Linked DNA regions of Sinorhizobium fredii NGR234. The protein of the gene in region 1 interacts with the protein of each later gene in a pairwise test. Links are inferred from orthologs where the notes say so. Each region holds a gene or a part of one and is shown in the gene's direction. Other genes may lie near its edges.

Region 1 (9,919 bases):
GACAGTTTCTTTCCGCTCGCGGCCGAGCCGGGTCCGACCGGACTGGACAATAGCGACCCCTTCCTGCGCACCGCCGTCTGCAGCTTCTCGGTCGCGGAAGGGCCGGCACGTTTCATCGCCCGTGGTGACGTGCCTTTCTGGTCGCTCTCGATCTTCGACAGCGGGTCGAACGAAGTCTTCAGCATGAACGACCAGACCGCCGTCAACGGCGATCTCGATCTGGTCGTTGCCACACCGATCCAATTGGTGGAGCTCCGCAAGTCGCCACCGGAGGCGCTCGCACAAGCGATCATGATCGAGATGAAGGATGAAGAGGGCTATGCCGTCCTGCGCGCCCTGGCGCCTCTCGACAGTTTCGAGGAGCAGGTCCGCGACTTCCTGACGGAATCGAGTTGCGCGCCGTTCCGGCGCCAATGATGGGAATGTGGGGGATTTGAAGAGACAATGAGCCGTGCAGCGCCGAGCGTCGGCAAACCCCGCGGGTTTGCGAGCCGGTTTACGCCGATTCCGCTACTGCTTCTTGACCTGCCGTCCTGTCGGAGCGTTCGGCTGCGGGCCACGCCCGTCGAGACGCTCGTAACGGATGCCTGTAAAGAACAACACTTTCGCGCTTCCCGCGGCAACGGGACGCCGCCGCGGCATCTTCACCTTGCGGTCCTGCAATCTGATTACGTCTGCCATGCTCGTCTCCATACTTGCATGAGACGGATGAACACAGATTTCACCCTGCCCGATTGCGGGCTGGCGCATTTCCGGAAATCCCGGACAGACGCGCCGTTCTCAACTACTCCTTCTTCCGGTTCCCCGGATCTCCAGTTTCGATGCACATCAGATGCGAACCAATAATAGCCCGCCCGCTTCGATTGAGCCATAGCCCGGTTAACCATATCTTAATCCAGACCACGAGGCCTTAACCAAGCGCAATTGCCATTTCTGGTGGTATTTTGAATGTGCGCCGATGGAGCCGTCAGCGTCTCGCAAACAGGCCGAACAGGAACGCAACGCCCGCGACGGTCAAGAGCGTCGAAATCGGGTCATCGCGAACACGCTCCCGAAGCCGTTCCGTCATCAGTTCCGCCTCCCCCTGTACGACCGCCTTGGCGCCACTGCCGATAGCCGAAACCGTCTCCGTCAGCCGCACGATCTCTGCCCTCAACTCCGCGACCTGGGCCTGCAATTCCATCTGGGTGTCTGCCGAGGTCTTTTCCGTATCCATATCGGCACCCACCGCCGCCAGCTTCTTTTCCGCCATGTCTCCGCTCCTTACCTTTCGCGCGAAATCAACGCGTCGAAAAAGGATTGGTTCCCGCGAAGCTCGGTCCACTGCATGTCTCCGTTAGATCGATCTCGATTCAAAGTGCTACAGCGACCTTTGCGCGCCTGGTAAAGGCGCGCGGCGCCGTGGGCGGACAAGAAAAGACGGGCGGCAAAACCGCCGCCCGCCATCCGGCAACAAAGTCGGATCAGCCGCCATCACGCCTGCGACGCTCCGGACCGCTCCTGCAGAAAGCGTCGTCCGTCAGTCGTTTTCACAGGCGAAATCGTTGAAAACGCACTTCGGAACCGTTCTGACTTCCCCATCCCGTCGCAGCTCACGGAGTTGGCGCGCCCGCTCTTCCTTGCGAGCCCCTTGATAGTTCTCGGCGGAACCGTCTTCCCGTCGTCCGTCGTCGCGGCGGTCCCGCCACTCCCGACGCTCGCGTTCACGCTCGCGCTGCCATTGCTGGCGTTCTCTTGCCTCTTGCCGTTCTCTCGTCCGCTCACTGTCTCTCGCCTGTTGGCGTTCCCATTGACGGCGATCCCGCTCGCGCTCCCATTCACCATCGTCCGTCGCCTGGCGGCGGCGCCAATCCCGGCGCTCCTCTTCGCGCTGCCACTGCCGGTCGCGTTCCTCGGCCCAATCGGGCCCGCGGCGCCAGCGATCGCGGTCACGATAGAAATCGCGTCCGCGATAGTTGCGGTCCCAATAGCGATCGAACTCGAAGACGACCGTCGGAATTCCAAGCGGCCGGTAGTATTCCGGTTCCACATACACCCGGTTGCTGCGATAGAGGGCCTGCACGTATTGCCCGGCCACCCAGCCGCGGCCGTCGTAGAAGGAAACATCGCACCAGGGCCGGTCGGCCAGGCATCCGTGGATTTCGACCGATTCTCCTGCCGGGATAATGGTGACGGCTGGGTAGCGGGTGCTCGGGCCCGAGCGCATGTTGACATTGGCGGTGGCAAAGCCCTCCGCGGCCTCGGCAGCGAACGGCATGAGCGAGAGCGCACAAACAGCCGCCGCCCGCAAGAATGCATTCCTCACAGATACTTCTCCCATAGGAAGGCCTTTGACCCTCTGCTTCGGCGGGCCAAATCGCCCTTCACCGTCGAAAGGAAGGAATAGGGCGGCATGTGGAGTTTTTAAGGCTGATCCCGCCGCGTTGGCCTGATCGCGGCCGCTGGCGATCATCCGTCACGCGGATGCCGCAAGCCTGAATAAAGCCTCAAGGTCCATAGTTAATGCTACGCTAACGATTTCGATCTATTTTTTGAGACGTGTGCCGTTCCGAGCCATCGGCAATGGCATCATGCTTTTGCATCTGGGATTTGTCGTGACGAACCGGTTTCGTGAGTTGGAAAGGCCGCAGACGGGCCGGCTGAAGGACGTCGTGCTGATGGCGACCGTCACCGGCTTCGAGAGCCTTCGTATCCCGCGCAAGTCCGACCTGAAGCAGTTCGCCGAGCTTTTCGAACCGCTTTTCCTCGGCTCCAGCAACGAGGCGCGTCGGCAGGCGGCGGCCGCCCTGTCGCAATGCGACCATGTGCCCGAATCGGCTGCTTTGCTGATCGGCAGCATGCCGATCTCGATCGCCGCCATCTTTCTGACCCGCTCGAAAGCGATCCCGGACCGGACGCTGCTGTCGATCCTCCGCCAGCAGGGCGCCGCCCACGCCAACGCGATCGCGCACCGGGAGGATCTTTCGCCGTCGGTCGTCGACGCGCTTGTCGAACACCATCAGTTCAACGCTGCGGGGCCGCGCCGCGATGTGCCTCAACCCGGCACGGACGCGCCGCCTCCAACGGCCGCTACCGACGACCACTCCGAACGTGTGGTCCGCGAAAACAAGCTGCGCGACGACATCAGGGCGCTGGCGCGCGCCGGCTCCAAGCCGCTCCAGGACGGGCCAAGCCTCCAGCCGATCGACGAGTTGCATCAGGCGCTGCTGGTGCGGTTCGCCCGCAATGGCGAAGCAGTGCTCTTCACGACGGCTCTTGCCGACGCGCTCGGAGCAAGCTCCGCACTTGCCGAAAGAATCCTGCTGGATGTTTCCGGCCAACAGCTCGCCGTTACACTATTGGCGCTCGACTTTCCCGAGCGGGATCTTGTCCCATTGCTTGTGGCACTCTACCCGGATCTGTCCGACCGGCTCGGCTCGGGCAATCGTGCCGAGGCGCTGGTCAGGAGCATCGAACCCAGGGCAAGCGTCGAACGTGTCGAATCCTGGCTGCGCGCCGATGCCCAAGGAACTGCTAGGCCGGTCCGGCACGAAACCCACCTCGCAGAGAATCGAGCATCCGATGCACGTCGGCAGGAGAGTCGTACCATCGCGGCGCCCCCTGCAAGCGCGACGCAACCCAAGCGGAAATTCGGGCGAAACTGACAGTCCGTCCGCCCAAGGAGCTCCAGGACTTGCACTCGACGGCTGGCGCACGAGCGCTACGCGTCAAAATGGGACGCGCTAAGGTCGCTGTAACACCGATTCCGACTAGAGCGGGATGCGCTCACATACGTTCGCGCCGCCGCTCTAAACCTTTGTTTTTGCCGCATTTGCGCGACGTCAGGTGATTCCACCTGACTGCAAAATGCTCTAAAGGAATCATGCAGTAGTGTCCGTAACGATCTCCAATAGATCGCTGCAATCGTCGAGTTCGATCTCGACAATCCAGCAATCCGGGTCGAAGCGGATTTCCGACGACAGAGCGCCATCGATATTTTCTGCCTCCGCGTCCCGCAGCCGGACTTCGAACTTGCGGATACTGTCCCCGTCCTCCTCAAAGAAGCTCTGCGGCGCCGGCGCGTAAAGCGTCTCGGTTCCGAGGCGGGTGCGGTGGCGAATGAAGAGCGCTCCGGCCTCTTCCGCCCCCTTGCGTAGCACTGCCGCGTAACCCCCGCTGGCAAAAACGCGGCGCAGGAGCGAGGCGACGAAGATATGGGTTTTCACGCGCATTTGAGGCAGATACACGCGCACTGGTCGATATGCAAATGACCGCGCGGGGGCGGTCGCTGCTTTTCGCGCGGCTCGGTCTTGGCTTAGAGCGGGATGAGGAAAAGTGTGTGCGGTTTTCCGCCCGTATCCCGCTCTAACCTATCAGAATCGATCACGTTCATGATTTTAGGTCGGTCTGACCTAAAATCATCGTGATCTAGAGCGCGCCGATTTCCTTCAGCTTCTCGAGAACCTTGCCGTTCGGTTCGCCGGTCTGCGGCAGCCGATAATGCTTCTCGAAGTGGCGGATCGCCGCTCGTGTCTGATCCCCGGCAACGCCGTCGACGACGATATCGGCGTAAGCGAGGTTGCTGAGCCCCTTCTGGATATTCATCACCAGTTCGCTCGAGATCGGGATCTCGGCGCGCGGAATGAACGTTGCGTCCGCTTCCGCCGTGCGGATCGCGGCGGCGACCGGATCGACTTCGGCGGTCGCCGATTTCGGGTCGGAATAGGGGCGATTGACCGGCGCCGCAACGGCTGTCTTGGAGCCCTCTGTTGCTCGGAGCACTTGAAGCAGATCGCGACTGGCGACCCCGGTCTCCCTGCGACCGGCTTGCTTCTCGAAGAGAAGAATGGCGGATGCGGTCTTCGGTCCGCTGCGGCCGTCCGGCGTGCCGCCGTAAAGGCCGAGCCGGGCAAGTTCCTTCTGAACGTCGGCGACAAGGACCGATGGCAGGGCAGCGCCCCCCTCCGATACGGTCTCCGTCGGACGCGGCGGCAGGTTCTCGGACGACTCCCCTTGCGCGGCGGGTGCTTCCTTGACCTGTTCCGACCTGGCCTCGCCTTCGCGCTCGATCACGAAGGTCGTCACTTTCCGCGGCTCGACGGCCTCGCCATTGGCGGCGGCCAAGCGCTCGGCAACCTCGGGGCCCACCAGCGGAACTCGGGTTCGCAAAAGCGGCGAAGGATGATTGCCATGCTGATACCACATGGCGTTTGCTGCCACGAAGCTGAACACGACGGCGAAGGCCGTCAACCCGCTGGCACCGACAGGATGGTGCGCGATCAGCCGGCCGGCAAGCACGGCGCAACGCCCGAGGCCCTGGCCCGCGAGCGCCAATCCGCGCAATGCGATGCCCTGCCGCGGTCGCCCGCCCCGTTTCCGCTCAGGCTGTTTTCGCTTGCGCGGCGTCATGTCGCCTTTCCTTGACTGTTCCTTCGAAGGCCTCTGTCTGCGGTCGCAAATCGCCGGCCCTTTCGTCGCGCCCTTTCAATCGCGGCGGAAACTCCACCGCCGCGCGCGTGCTCACCGGGCTCGGCTCGCAGATCCCGGCACCGTCCCGCGGTATGCTGACCACCACTACCGTCCCTTCGCCTTCCGAACTGCGGATAGAAATCCCGCCGCCATGCAATTCGACGAGCCCCTTGACCAGCGACAGGCCGAGACCGGTGCCTTCATAGCGGCGCGTATAGTCATTTTGAATCTGGACGAAAGGTTGGCCAAGCTTTTCCAGCTTATCCTCGGCAATACCGATGCCGGTATCGCTGACGGTCAAATTCAACATCGCGCCATCGACTTCCGCATCGACGGTGACAAGGCCACCCTTGTCCGTGAACTTCACGGCATTGCCGACGAGATTGATGAGGATCTGTTGGACGGCGCGCTGATCGGCGTTGATTTCACCCACCGACCGCGTCACGCGGCTGGTGAGCCTCACACCCTTTTCGCGCGCCTGATGCGACAGCATCGCCTCGCAGGCGGCGATCGCGTCAGCGACCCGGAATGGTTCCGGCACCAGTTCGTAGCGGCCGGCTTCGATCTTGCTCACATCGAGCATCGTATTGACGACGGAGAGCAAGTGCGTGCCCGAACGGTGAATCAAGGAAACATATTCGCGCTGCCGGTCATTCTCCAGCTTGCCGAAATATTCTCCGGTAAGAACATCCGAAAAGCCGAGAATGGCATTGAGCGGCGTGCGCAACTCATGACTGACGGCGGCCAGGAACCGCGTCTTGGCATCGTTGGCCGATTCCGCATGCGCCGCCTTGGCGGCGGCTTCCGCGCGCAGACGGGCCTCGGCCGAGACGTCGCGGGATTGGGCGACGATCGCCATCAGACGCCCCTCGGCATCGCGAAGCGGCGTCATCTCGCAGCGCATGTGCACGAATTGCGCGCTAGAGGCCGACGGGCGCTCGAGGCGAATGTCGACCGCCGAGCACGCGGCTCCCTGGCGCAACGCATCGATCGCCTTCAGGAAGCTGATGCGGTCGGATACGTAGATCTGTTCGACAAAGCCGCGTCCGCGAGGGTCGCGCATCGACTGCAGGTGATCGACGGCATCGCGACCGTGAACGGACAGCACCTGCCCACGCGGATCATGAACCGTGACAAGGCCGGCGAAAAGATCATAGGCCGCAGAAAGATCCGGCAGATCGCTTTCGCTCAACGGCTCCGTCTTGGCGGGCGCCGGCCCGATGCGGGACGCGGCAAGGCTGGCGGCCGCCGCCAGCAAAGAGGCCGACGCCCAGAGCGCCGTTCCCGCCGGCAGTGCCACGGACACCGGCAAGACCGCCGACAGGGCAAGCGGCACGATCGGCAGCGCCGTCAGGGAGACGGCGGCCAGCGTGCGCAGCCGTGTGAAATCATAGCGTTCCGCAGCAGGGTCATCCGGACGGCGCGGCAACCACGCTGCGGCGGCTTCATCCACGCGGGATGCCCATATGCCAGCCATGTTACGCAATACACTCACGCCTTGCCCTGCCACCTTTATTGTTTTTGCGAGGCTGACCCACGGTCCTTGCGTGTTTCGCAAACGATAGTCCGGACTGCCCTCGTGATGGTCCGAATCTCGCATTCCCGACTTAATGAAAGAATAAGCGCGGCCTCTGCGCGGGCTGGCGAAATGGCCGAAAATTCCCATTTCGAGGCAGTTCGGGCGAGCATCGTCTCTTGTGGTTAACGGGGCGTAAGCGGCGGATTTTGGTGGATTTTCTGCTTCCCGTTAACAATTTGGGCAGAACCGGCCGGCCGCGGTATCGAGCCGCGCGGGCCTGGCGGCGCATGGCTTGCCATGAACCTTAACGGCGATCGCTAAAATGCCGGACAAGCACCCGCCGGGCATGCCAGAATCGTCCAGTTCGATAAAATTTGAAGCGAATCCCGCCATTTCTGGAAAACCCGTCTTGTGATTCCCGTTCTACCGTCGCTCACAGGACGGGCCCAGAGCGCGGCGGCATTGCCAGCGGGCACGGGACAGCAAAAGCGTAGGCACGCCGAGGACATCAAATCCGGCTGAGAGACCGGGGGCGGCGGCCAGACAGAGGATGGGCAGGACATGTGGTTTCTCGTAAAGGCGACGTTCTGGTTTTCGCTGGTGCTCGTATTGCTGCCCTTCCTCGACCCCTCGAGCAACGCCAAGCTTGAGAACGGGCCGAAGGTGGAGATCGGCGATACCTTCTCGGCCGCCAACGAGGCCTTCCAGTATGTCAGCGCGATCTGCATCCAGAAGCCGGACGTCTGCGAGAAAGGTGCCGAGACCTTCGTCGCTCTCGGCCACCGTGCCCGTGAGGGTGCGCGTATCGCCTATGAGTTTCTGGACAGCCAATTCGCCGAAACCGGGACGCCCGACGCCAAGGTGATGACCGGCACCGTGGGGCCCGCCGAAGTCTCCTCGACCGCAGAGCCTGCCAATGAGGCCATGCCGGTATTCAAGCGTACGCCCGTTCCGGAAAAACGCCTCGCCCCCAAGGCTGCCCCGACCAAGTAAGACAGATTTGCCAGGAAAGCCTCTACTGCCAACTGTGCCGCCGCAAGGACGCTCGTCCCTCGCGGCGGTCTTTTCGTGTCGCGCCTAAGCGACTTGAAATCTGCTCGGACGCCACAGGGCTGTTCTCTTTGCGGCCCGCATCGCCTATATGAATGTACACACGCAATCCCGGGCCTCGGCGGCGCGGGACGGAAGCAGGCGCCGGCGAGCGACAGTCGACCGCAGGAGGCGCCATATTCGGATCAGCCATGGTTTCACTAGACCAGATCATCGACGACTTCGCCTTTCTCGACGAGTGGGAGGACCGCTACCGCTACGTCATCGAACTGGGCAAGAGCCTGCCGGAGATGCCGGAAGCCTCGAGGACCAGCGAGAACAAGGTTCAGGGCTGCGCCAGCCAGGTTTGGCTGGTGACCCGCGCCTCGGGCGACCCGGATGATCCGGTGCTGACCTTCGAAGGTGAATCGGACGCGCATATCGTCCGTGGCCTGGTGGCGATCGCGCTCGCGATCTTTTCGGGCAAGAGCGCGTCCGAGATCGCCAGGATCGATGCTCTCGACATCTTCGGCAGGATCGGCCTCATCGAGCATCTCTCGTCGCAACGCGCCAATGGCCTGCGTTCGATGATCCGGAGAATCAAGGGCGAGGCCGAGACACGTCTGCCGGCGTGACCTCGTCGCATGACTGATAGGCGCTGTAGAAGCGACAACCCGGCTGTCGATCGATCGCGGCGCAAAAAAGCCGGACTGAAACAGCCCGGCTTCCACCTTGACAACAATACTGTGCCGCCATTCGGGCGTGGGTTCACCGTGCCCGAAATTCGCCCGGCCGGCTGCCGGGCAGGTCCCCTTACTTGCCGCGACGCTTGCGACGCTGCCCAAGCCCCATTTCCTTGGCGAGGCGCGAGCGGGCTTCCGCGTAGGCCGGCGCCACCATCGGATAGTCCGCAGGCAGATCCCACTTCTCGCGATACTCTTCAGGCGAGAGATTGTGGTGGGTCATCAAATGGCGCTTCAGCGATTTGAACGTACCGCCGCATTCGAGGCAAGTGATCTGGTCGTCCTGCACCGACTTGCGAACGGAAACCGCCGGCTTCGGCTTTTCGACCGGCACGACTACCGGCGCGGGAGCCGTTGTATTGTTGAGCGCCGAATGAACGTCGGCAATCAGCGTCGGCAGCTCGGCAACCGGAACCACGTGGTTGCTCACGTAGGCGGCAACGATTTCCGCCGTCAGCTCAACCAGGAGTTCGTTGCTCGCACCGAGCGTATTCTCACTCATTTTTTTCTCCTATCGGAATCCAGCAACAAAAGCCTGAAACAGGGTTTCAGGGGGAGGATATGCCAAAATGCCGCCGAACAGCGCTTTCCGCCTTGAACCTGAGCGATCGCCATGCAACGGGAGCATTACTCCGCTGCAACATCAAGGCTCGATTCGCGACAGCGAAACCCGTCACCAAGATACCGCACCCTTCGGCACCTCAAAGCAACGGAGAAGAATCACAACTCAAGCTGGAATTCCGGTTCAAAGTATTGATTACGACGACACTTTGCGGTTACTGGCTTAACACTGATCTGCAAAATGTCAAAACATAATTTTTGTCAGAGAGCAGCATATCTATTTCAGTTCACTAAAATTCTCCGCTGTGGCGGAATTGTCCCGAAATACAGAATCAGAAATGCCGCCAATCAATGCCGTCTCGGCTCTTCCTTTTTTGGCAGCTGATCTATAACCGACAGCTTCGTCATCCTGTAACCCGCCTGATGTGCAGCCTTCGCCAGCAGATGGGCCGAAATCGGCGCCGTCAGCATCAGGAAAACGAAGCCGGCAAGTGCGCGGACGAAGATGGCGGGATCGAGCGAATGCAGCCCGGCGGCGACCAGCAGCAGGCCGGAGCCGACGGTACCCGCTTTGGAGGCCGCATGCATGCGCGTGTAAAGGTCCGGGAAGCGGAGAAGA
Region 2 (9,941 bases), on another replicon or contig:
GCGCGTCACCGTCGGCGGCGAGACATCGGCCTTGCCGGCAAGCTCGATGATCGATGCGTTGACGGCGAACTCGAAGTCGTTGAGCAGAATGTCGGCGATGCGGTTCTCCGACTGCGACAGCCGCTCCTTCTCGTGCTGCAAGGTTGCGAAAATATCCATTCGGACCGCCCCTCCTTAAACCTCATCGAGACGCGGGATGCGGGCGAAATACCGCACGCACTTTTCCTCATCCCGCGACATGTCGGGCGTCCTTGGGCTTGTAGGCGACGCAGTCGATCTCCACCTTGCAATCGACCATCATCGAAGACTGCACGCAGGCACGTGCCGGCGGATGCGCTCCGAAATATTCCTGATAGATCTTGTTGAAGCTCCAGAAATCGCGCGGGTCGTCCAGCCAGACGCCGACTCTCACCACGTGTTCGATACCGTAGTCGGCCTCTTTCAAAATGGCCAGCAGATTGCCGATCGCCTTGTGAGTCTGCGCAACGATATTGCCGTCGACGACCTCGCCATTTTCCATGGCCACCTGCCCGGAGACATGGAGCCAGCCGTCCGCCTCCACGGCGCGCGCGAATGGCAGCGATTTTCCACCTGCCCCAACCTGTTCGGCGCCATAGCGTTTGACGGACATCGGAACCTTTCGTGCAAATTATTTTCGTGTTGCGTTGACAAGTCACCACAGAAAGCCGAATTTGGCCAGAGAAAAACGTCATTCATGAAAAGAATTTCAATCCGGGACGAAAGACATGCGGGATCCTTTCCAGAATCCGTTTCCCACCAGCGACGCCGCCCGACATGCGATCTGGGAGATGCTGGTGACTCGGGACATCGACGCCTTCCTGGCGGCCGATTGGTCGCTTGTGGCCGCGGATTTTGTCGAGGATGGCTTTATCGGCATCGATGGAAAGCGGGAGGCAAGTCCTGATCGTTGGCGGTTGACCTTCCCCTCTCTCGCGGCCTATCGCGACGAGTGGCTGCGCCAGGCGCGCGATTTTGCCGAGCAGGCCTTCGCGGAGGACGCACGCACCGCCATTTTCACCACCACGACACTCGAGGACATCGAGATCAATGGCGACCGGGCGCTGGCCCGCAAGAAGTTCGATGGCGGCATCAAGAAGGCCGATGGAAGCTTCGATGTCTTGAAGTGGCAGACGGTCTATTATTGCCGCCTGCATGAAGACCGGTGGAAGATCTGCGGCTTCACCGGCTATCTGCCGAACCCGATGGGTTCGAACTGAGGGCAAGGAAGGCAACGGCATTGCGGATATTCACGGCAGCCCTGGCGACCGAAACGAACACTTTCTCCCCGATCTGCATTGACAGGCGCGCCTTCGAAGCGTCGCTCTATGCGCCTCCCGGAAAACACCCGGACACGCCGACGCTCTGCACCGCGCCGATCACCGTGGGTCGACGCGTCGCGGCGGAGAAGGGCTGGCAGCTGATCGAGGGAACCGCTGCCTGGGCGGACCCGGCCGGTCTCGTCAATCGGCAGACCTATGAGGCGCTGCGTGACGAGATCCTCGGACAATTGCGCGCGGCCCTCCCCGTCGACGCCGTGGTGCTCGGGCTGCATGGAGCGATGGTCGCCGACGGCTACGAGGACACCGAAGGCGATCTCCTGACCCGCGTGCGCGACATCGTCGGACCGAAGGTGCTCGTCTGCGTCGAGCTCGACCCACATAGCCATCTCACTGAAAAGCGTGTCGCTGCGGCCGATTTCTTCGTCTTCTTCAAGGAATTTCCGCATACGGATTTCGTTGATCGGGCCGAAGACCTCTGGCGCATCGCCGTCGATACGCTCGAAGGGCGCGTCCGCCCGGTCATGTCGGTGTTCGACTGCCGGATGATCGACGTCTTCCCGACATCGCGCGAGCCGATGCGCAGCTTCGTCGACAAGCTGATGCGGATCGAGCGGGAGGATCCGGACGTCCTGTCGCTGTCGGTCGTGCATGGCTTCATGGCCGGCGACGTCCCGGAAATGGGCACCAAGATGGTGGTGGTGACCGACGGCCGCCCGGAGAAGGGCCAGGCGATCGCGCGCGAACTCGGCCTCGAACTCTTTGCCAAGCGCGGCACCTTCCGCATGCCGGAGGTCGACGAACGACAAGCGGTCGCCGCCGCGATCGCCGCGCCCGCCGGCCCGGTGGTGATTGCAGACATGTGGGACAATCCCGGCGGCGGCACGGCCGGCGACGCGACGGTGGTACTCGGGGAACTGCTGGCGAAGGGCGTCACCGATGCGGCGATCGGCACGATCTGGGATCCCATGGCCGTGCAGATCTGCATGGCAGCCGGCGAAGGCGCGGAAATTCCCCTGCGCTTCGGCGCGAAGTCTGCGCCCGGCACCGGCAATCCTATCGATGGCGTCATCCGGGTCGTCGGGCTGGTGCGCAATGCCGAAATGCGCTTCGGCGAGAGCTTCGCGCCCTTCGGCGATGCCGCGCATATCCAGCATCGCGGCATCGACATCATTCTCAATTCGACACGGGCGCAAGCCTTCGATCCCAGCCTTTTCTCGGTCATGGGTATCGACCCGACCGCCAAGAAGATCCTGGTGATCAAGTCCACCAACCATTTCTACGCGTCGTTCTCGAAGATCGCCTCGCAGATCCTCTATTGTTCGGCCGGAACGCCCTACCCCAACGATCCGGCGAAAACGCCCTATCGGCGCGCGCGACGCGACATCTGGCCGATCGCCAGTGATCCTCACCGGCGCGAACTCCTCGAAGCGATACGCGATACCGCAGCCGGCAAGGACACGTCCGGCCCCGGTGCAGCCCGCAGCCAGGATTTCCTCTATCGGGACGACGGCCTGCCGAAATGATGGCGGTCGATAGGTGGCTCACCAATCGATGGCTTTCAGCAGACGCGCAAATGCGGCGATGCCGCCTCTTCCTTCAGCCATGAGGCGAAGGTCTCGGCGCCGGCGCTGAGACGGCGGTCTTGCGGCATGACGAGCCAGTAGGCGATCTTTTCGGACCGGACGGTCTGCGGGAAAGGCTGGATCAGCCTTCCGGCGGCGAGATGATCGCGAACCATGTGCATGCGTCCGATCGCCACGCCCTGTCCGTTCAAGGCCGCCTGGAGCACGATGTTGTAGTCGGTGAGTTGCAACACGCGCGCCCGGCGGATATCGATCCCGACCTCGCCGAGCCACAATTCCCACCCCACCGGATTCCAGGACTCGAGCAGGGTCTGAAGAAGCAGATCCCCCGGCTCGCCGAAGCGCGAGCCGTCACCATAAAGTGTCAGGCTCACGACCGGGCTCAACTCCTCATTCATCAACCACTCCGCCCTGATCCCCTCCGATTGGCCGCTGCCGAAGCGGATCGCTAGATCGACACCGTCCGCTGCGAAGTCTGCGAGGCGCAGTGTCGGATCGAGCTCGACCTCTATCTCCGGATGCTTCAGCATGAAGCCGGCAAGGCGCGAAACCAGCCAGTTCGCGGCGAAGGAGGGCAAGACGCTGACGCGCACCCTTTGCCGGGCCACCTGTCGGCGCATCTCGGACGTCGCATCGGCGATGATCCCGAAAGCCTCGACGGTCTTGTCCAGGTAGGCCGACCCCGCCGGCGTCAACTCGATACTCTTGGCCTTGCGCACGAAAAGCCGGACGCCCAGCGTTTCCTCGAGCTGCTTGATGTGGTGGCTCACCGCGCTCTGGGTAATGAGCAGCTCCTCCCCGGCACGGCGGAAGCTCAGCAGGCGGCCCACCGCCTCGAACGCCCGCAAGGCTTGCAGCGGGGGCATGGTGGTGGAGGCGCGCATGAGTTCCCTGGTTCTTAGGATAGAGACATTAGCCTGATCGATTGCACCATAATGCAGTTTGAATTGGAAGCAATCGGAGGGCCGTTGCATTCTCGCCGGCATTCCAAGGGGAGACCGCCATGTTAGAAACCATCGCAGCCAGACTTTCCGCTCTCGGACATGCTCTGCCAGTCCCTTCAAGGCCAGCGGCGAACTACGTTTCCACGGTTCGAACCGGCAACCTTCTTGCCGTCTCGGGCCAGATCAGCGCCCGGCGCGACGACATCTTCACCGGGTCGGTAGGTGCCGGGGTTACTATCGAAGAGGGCCGCATCGCCGCCGAATGCGCTGCGATCAATGTCCTGTCACAAATTGCCGCTGCGACCGACGGTTCTTTGGCGGCCGTCCGGCGGGTCGTTCGGCTCGGCGTCTTCATCGCCTCGTCGCCCGACTTCGCGGAGCAATCGCTGGTCGCCAACGGGGCTTCGGATCTTTTCGTCAACGTGTTCGGCGAGGCGGGGCGGCACGCGCGCGCCGCCGTGGGTGTGGCCGCGCTGCCGGCCGGTGCCACCGTCGAGGTCGACGCACTGGTCGAGCTGGAGCCAGCCGCATGAGCGATGTATTCGACCTCGAAAGGCTGCGAGCCGATACGCCCGGCTGTGCGGCCGGCATGCATTTCAATCACTCCGGCGCCTCGCTGCCGTCGCAATCGACGCTGACGGCGATGTGGGACTATCTGAGAAAGGAAGCCAACGACGGCCCGATGGAGGCGGCGAATAGTGCCACGTCTCTTCTGGAGGACGTGCGCGCCGACACGGCGGCACTGATCGGCGCCAAGCCGAGCGAAATTGCGTTCCTTGGCAGCGGGTCGACCGCCTGGGGCGCCGCCTTCTCGGCCTTGCCGCCGCTTGTTGCAGGCGACCGCATCCTCGTCGGCCGCCAGGAATGGGGCGGCAATCTCGCCACCATGCAAGACGCCGCGGCGCGGGCCGGCGCGCGCATCGAAACCATTCCGGTTCACGAAGACGGCAGCATCGACGCCGAGGCCCTGGCATCGATGATCGATGAGCGCGTCCGTCTCGTGTCGCTCACATGGCTGCCCGCGAATGGCGGCCTGATCAACGATGCGGCAGCGGTGGGACGCGTGATCCGGGCGGCCGGCGTCCCCTATTTCATCGACGCGGGCCAGGCCCTCGGGCAGATCCCGATCGACGTCGCTGCGCTTGGATGCGACGTGTTGAAGGCTGCGGGCCGGAAATTTCTCCGAGGACCGCGTGGCACGGCGATCCTTTATGTCCGGCAGGAATTCCTCCCGCGGTTGACACCGCGCTATCTGGATGTGCTCTCCGGGCCGATGGTCGATGGGGTCGTCAAGATTCGCAACGATGCACGCCGCTTCGAGGCCGGCGAGATTTCGCCCGCACTGATTTTCGGACTGGGCGCTGCCGCGCGCCAGGCAAGGACGCTCGGCATCGCGGCGATCCGCGACAGGATCAAAATTCTCGCGAACGGCCTGCGCGACAATCTGCGCAACTTCCCGAATGTGACGGTGCGGGATCTCGGAATCGAGCTCTCCGGTATCGTCTCATTCACCGTCGAGGGCATTCCGGCAACGCAGGTGCGCGCCGCCCTGGCCGAAAGGCAAATCGCAATCGGCGCGAATGGCGTTCCCTATACGCCGCTCGACATGATCGCGCGAGGGCTCGACCAGATTGCCAGAGCTTCGGTAAGCTATCTCAACACGTTACCGGAAATCGACCGCCTTTCGGAAGCGATCGCGGATATCGCGCGGCGAGCATGAGGCCGCCATCTTTCCTGGCCGCGCTGCCAAACGGATAAGTCAAACAGAAATGTCGGAGCATAAGATGGATTTGGGAATCAAAGGCAAACGGGCGCTTGTTTGCGCAGGTTCGAAGGGGCTGGGACGAGGCGTCGCCGAGAAGCTCGCCGAGGCGGGCGTCATTCTGACGCTCAATGCCCGCGAGCCGAAACAGCTTCGCGAGACGGCGCGCGCCATCAGCAGGGACTATGGCGCCAAGGTGGAGATCGTCGCCGCCGACGTGACGACGGAGGAGGGCCGCAACGCACTCCTGCAGGCCGAGCCGCGGCCCGATATCCTGATCACCAATGCCGGCGGCCCGCCGCCCGGCGACTGGTCGAGCGTGACGGAGGACAATTGGCTGGAGGCGATCCGATCCAATATGCTGGCGCCGATCCTGCTGATGAAGGCTGTCATTCCCGGCATGATCGAGCGGAAATGGGGCCGGATCGTCAACATCACCTCGGCCTCGGTCAAATCGCCGATCCCGGAACTCTGCCTCTCCAACGGCGCCCGCACCGGACTTACCGGATTCGTTGCCGGGACGGCCCGCCAGGTGGCACGCCACGGCGTCATCATCAACAACCTGCTGCCCGGATCGCATCAGACGGAACGCCTCGAAAAGCTGCTGGAAAAGTCCGCCAAAGCACGGGGGATTTCGCTCGAACAGGCGCGCGCCGAGGAATATGCGGAGAACCCGACGGGACGGGTCGGCAGGCCCGATGAGTTTGGCGCCGCCGCCGCATTCCTCTGCAGCCAGTATGCCGGCTACATCGTCGGGCAGAATCTGCTGCTCGACGGCGGGGCGCTCAATTCGACGCTCTGAGCCCCAATTCTTTGGTTCTATCGACGATGCGTCGAACCATGATCAGGTCGTCGACTTCTCGGCCATTGCGGATGCAGCCGCCGGGAATGCGGCCGGCCGCCTCGAACCGTTCTCGGCGATAGAACGCAATCGCGGCCGGATTCTCGGCGCTGACAGAGAGTTCCAGCTGCCGGATGCCTTCGCTCCGCGCAAAATCGGTCACCGCGGCGAGAAGCAGCCGCGCGACACCGCTGCCGCGGAAATCCCTGTTCACATAGACCATGACGATCGTGGCGCGATGCACCATCTTGCTTGCACGCTGGCGCAACAGGCCCATGATGCCCACCGGCTCGCCCGCGTGGAAAGCAACGAAAGCGGGATTGTCGATCAGCCGCCGGCGCCATTCGTCCTCCGGCAGCTTCTCCCAATCTTCGGCACTGCTGGCGAAGGATTCGGGTTCCGTGCGCAGTGCCTCGAGCCTAATGCGCCGAAAGCTTTCGACATCGTCCGGACCGAGCAGTCGTATCGACGTGGTCACGCTCAGGCGGCCGGATCGAACAGGGCAAGATCGATGTCGGTCATCTCGACCCGACGCTCGAAGGCGATGCCGTTTTCGTCGAACAGGTGGCAATCGGCGGCGCGGATGCCGGTCTTGACCTGTTGTTCCGGCCGGATGGCCGCGGTTCCGGGCAGCATGGCGCAATAGTTCTCGCCCTCGCCGCCCAGCGAGGCGTAGGCGACCGTGTGCGCGCCGAGGCGCTCGATGACGGAAGGATTGACGGTGAGCGTCAGGTCGCCCGAGCCGGTCTGGATGTGTTCCGGGCGCACGCCGAGCGTCAACGTACGACCGGCCATGCCGCTGCGCGGCGTAACCGGAACGAGCGCCGTCTGCCCCCTGTAGTCGATTTCGACGCCTGCCTCGCTCACGCCCGTGCAGGTGACCGGCAGGAAGTTCATCTTCGGATTGCCGATAAAGCCGGCCACGAAGATGTTGGCCGGCTTGTGATAGAGCTCCAGCGGCGCGCCGGTCTGGGCGATCTCACCGGCATTCAGCACGACGATCCGGTCCGCCATCGTCATCGCCTCGACCTGGTCGTGCGTGACGTAGATCATCGTTGCCTTCAATTGCCGGTGCAGCTTGGCCAGTTCGATGCGCATGTCGGCGCGCAGCGCCGCGTCGAGGTTGGAAAGTGGCTCGTCGAAGAGGAAGATCTTCGGCTCGCGCACGATCGCCCGGCCGATCGCGACGCGCTGGCGCTGGCCGCCGGAAAGCATGCCCGGTTTCTGCTGCAGCCGCTGGTCGAGGTGCAGGATGCGCGCCGCATGCTCGACCTTCGCCTTGAGTTTCTCCTCCGGCATCTTTTCGACTCTGAGCGGAAAGGCGATGTTCTCGAACACGGTCATATGCGGGTAGAGCGCATAGGACTGGAAGACCATGGCAATGCCGCGCTTGACGGGCGGCAGGTCGTTGACCCGCTTGCCGTCGATGACGATGTCGCCGGCCGTCGTCTCGTCGAGGCCGGCAATCATACGAAGCAGCGTGGACTTGCCGCAGCCGGAGGGACCGACGAACACGACGAATTCGCCGTTCTTGACCTCGAGTTCTATGCTCTTCAGCACCTCGTATGTGCCGTAGAATTTCTGAACCTTGTTGAGATTAAGCTGTCCCAAGTATCTTTCTCCGGCCACCGGCAAGAAGCGGATTTCCGCAAATACTAGAGCGGGATGAGGGAAAGTGTGTGCGGTTTTCCGCCCGCATCCCGCTCTACCGTTAGAATCGATCACGTTCATGATTCTAGGTCGATCCGACCTAGAATCATCGTGATCTAAAAGAAGGGACCGCGATGCGGAAGCGTCGCGGTCGCTTCTCGCTTACTTGTATTGCTCGAGGTCGGCGGCTGCCTTTTTCAAGGCATCGGCCGGCTCGGCCTTGCCGGTGACGACCGACTGGACCATCTCGATCATCGTGTTCTGGAGGCCCTTATAGTCGGTGAAGAGCGGCTCCGGCCCACCGAAGGAGATGCCGTCGATGAACGGCTTCCAATAGGGGTTGGCGGCAACCATATCGTCCACCGCCTTGCCCGGACGCAGCGGCGTCAGGCCTTCCTGGGCCTCGTAGATCGGCTGGTTCTCGGCATTGGTCAGGAATTTGGCGAATTCGATCGCCTTTTCCTCGACGCCGGTGCCGCTGAAGACGGCAAGGCTGTCGGTGATCAACAACGTGCCCGGCCCCTTGGCGCTCGGCCCGAGTGGCAGCGGTGCGACGCCCCAATCGATCTTCGTTTCCTTGAGGCGATTCACCGCGCCGACCGACGCGTGGATCATGCCGAGCTTGCCGTCGAGAAAGATCGCCCGCACTTCGTTCTGCTCATAGGAGGTCGGCCCCTCTTCGGCATAGGGAACGATATCCTTCAGCGCCGTCAGCGCCTCGAGGTTCTCCTTGCTGTCGAAGGTGATGTTGCCGCTGGCGTCGATCACCGAACCATTGTTCGTGTAAACCCAATGCAGGAACTGGTGCATGGTGTTGTCGAAGGTCTTGGCGACAACCCCAAAGCCCGCCGTTCCGGTCTTCTTCTTGATGATCTTGGCGTATTCGAGCTCTTCCGCCCAGGTCTGCGGCGGCTTTTCCGGGTCGAGACCAGCCTCTTTGAAGAGCGCCTTGTTCCAGTAGAGCGACTTGGTGGAGAAGGCGACCGGGACGCCCCATTGCTTGCCGCTGGTCGTCACCGTGTCCATGATGAAGGGGTAGTAGGATTTCTTCTCCTCATCGGTGAAGGGGATCGGCACGATCAGTTCATTGTCGGCAAATTCCTTGAGCGTGCGCGAGCCGACATAGGCGAGCGCCACCGGCGTTCCCGACGCGGCGAGCGTCGTCACCTTGTCCTGGCACTGGCCCCAGCCGACCACTTCCGAGACGATCTTGTAGCCGGCATTCGCCTCTTCCCATTTCTTGATGAAATCGGCATGCGCCGGCTGCATCTTGTCGCCGCAGGCGAGGAAGGTGATTTCCGTGTCGGCGAGCGCCGGCAGTGCCGTCGTGGCGAGAAGCGCGAAAGTTCCGGCAATCAATGAGGCATGCTTTGTCATGGTTATTCCCCTCGCTTGTGAGCTCGTTGTTGCGGTTACTGTTTCACGGCGCCGGCGGTCAGGCCCGCGACGAGATAGCGTTGCATCAGGAAGATGAGGATGACGGCCGGCGCGATGCCGACGAAACTAGCCGCCATCAGCTCGTTCCAGATCACTTCCTGCCGGCCGAAATAGGCGTAGAGGCCGATCGGCAGGGGCATGTATTCGGTCTTCGAGTTGAAGGTCAGCGCGAAGATGAATTGCTGGGCATAGGACCCGATGAAGGTGGTGATCGCGACGACGGTGATGCCCGGCATGGCGATCGGCAGGATCACCCGGCGCAGCGTGTAGAAGTGGCTTGCCCCGTCGACGAAGGCAGCTTCGTCAAGCTCCCGCGGGATGCGCATCATGTAGGTGCGCAGCAGCCAGATACCCGAGGGAATGAGGAAGGCGACCCCCGGCACGATCATCGCGAAATAGGTGTTGAGCACGCCGAGGCTGCGC

What was found.
Region 2: the proteins of NGR_RS15115 (region 1) and NGR_RS06265 interact in binary tests that used the Escherichia coli proteins (3 or more experiments, as listed by UniProt). The link is inferred for Sinorhizobium fredii NGR234 from one-to-one orthologs.

The regions. Positions count from the first base shown.
Region 1 is NC_012587.1:813,940-823,858, reverse strand. What follows is about bases 7,018-9,919. They hold NGR_RS15115 (SufE family protein), read left to right. Parts: upstream 7,018-8,208; coding sequence 8,209-8,631; downstream 8,632-9,919. Other genes in these bases: mnhG (monovalent cation/H(+) antiporter subunit G), read right to left, coding at 9,649-9,919; mucR (exopolysaccharide biosynthesis transcriptional regulator MucR), read right to left, coding at 8,810-9,241; NGR_RS15120 (DUF5330 domain-containing protein), read left to right, coding at 7,529-7,960. Also shown: NGR_RS15155 (DUF1254 domain-containing protein), read left to right, coding at 1-417; NGR_RS32335 (hypothetical protein), read right to left, coding at 511-681; NGR_RS15150 (hypothetical protein), read right to left, coding at 968-1,252; NGR_RS15145 (SH3 domain-containing protein), read right to left, coding at 1,520-2,305; NGR_RS15140 (DUF2336 domain-containing protein), read left to right, coding at 2,571-3,644; NGR_RS15135 (DUF1491 family protein), read right to left, coding at 3,861-4,211; NGR_RS15130 (peptidoglycan-binding domain-containing protein), read right to left, coding at 4,408-5,388; NGR_RS15125 (sensor histidine kinase), read right to left, coding at 5,360-6,925. UniProt on the Escherichia coli protein: Participates in cysteine desulfuration mediated by SufS. Cysteine desulfuration mobilizes sulfur from L-cysteine to yield L-alanine and constitutes an essential step in sulfur metabolism for biosynthesis of a variety of sulfur-containing biomolecules.
Region 2 is NC_012586.1:1,297,640-1,307,580, reverse strand. What follows is about bases 3,529-6,452. They hold NGR_RS06265 (aminotransferase class V-fold PLP-dependent enzyme), read left to right. Parts: upstream 3,529-4,357; coding sequence 4,358-5,548; downstream 5,549-6,452. Other genes in these bases: NGR_RS06255 (GNAT family N-acetyltransferase), read right to left, coding at 6,376-6,452; NGR_RS06260 (SDR family oxidoreductase), read left to right, coding at 5,613-6,392; NGR_RS06270 (RidA family protein), read left to right, coding at 3,888-4,361; gcvA (transcriptional regulator GcvA), read right to left, coding at 3,529-3,768. In the rest of the region: NGR_RS06295 (MurR/RpiR family transcriptional regulator), read right to left, coding at 1-159; NGR_RS06290 (RidA family protein), read right to left, coding at 227-631; NGR_RS06285 (hypothetical protein), read left to right, coding at 747-1,238; NGR_RS06280 (M81 family metallopeptidase), read left to right, coding at 1,259-2,824; more of gcvA, read right to left, coding at 2,860-3,528; more of NGR_RS06255, read right to left, coding at 6,453-6,909; NGR_RS06250 (ABC transporter ATP-binding protein), read right to left, coding at 6,912-8,042; NGR_RS06245 (ABC transporter substrate-binding protein), read right to left, coding at 8,244-9,458; NGR_RS06240 (carbohydrate ABC transporter permease), read right to left, coding at 9,494-9,941. UniProt on the Escherichia coli protein: Cysteine desulfurases mobilize the sulfur from L-cysteine to yield L-alanine, an essential step in sulfur metabolism for biosynthesis of a variety of sulfur-containing biomolecules.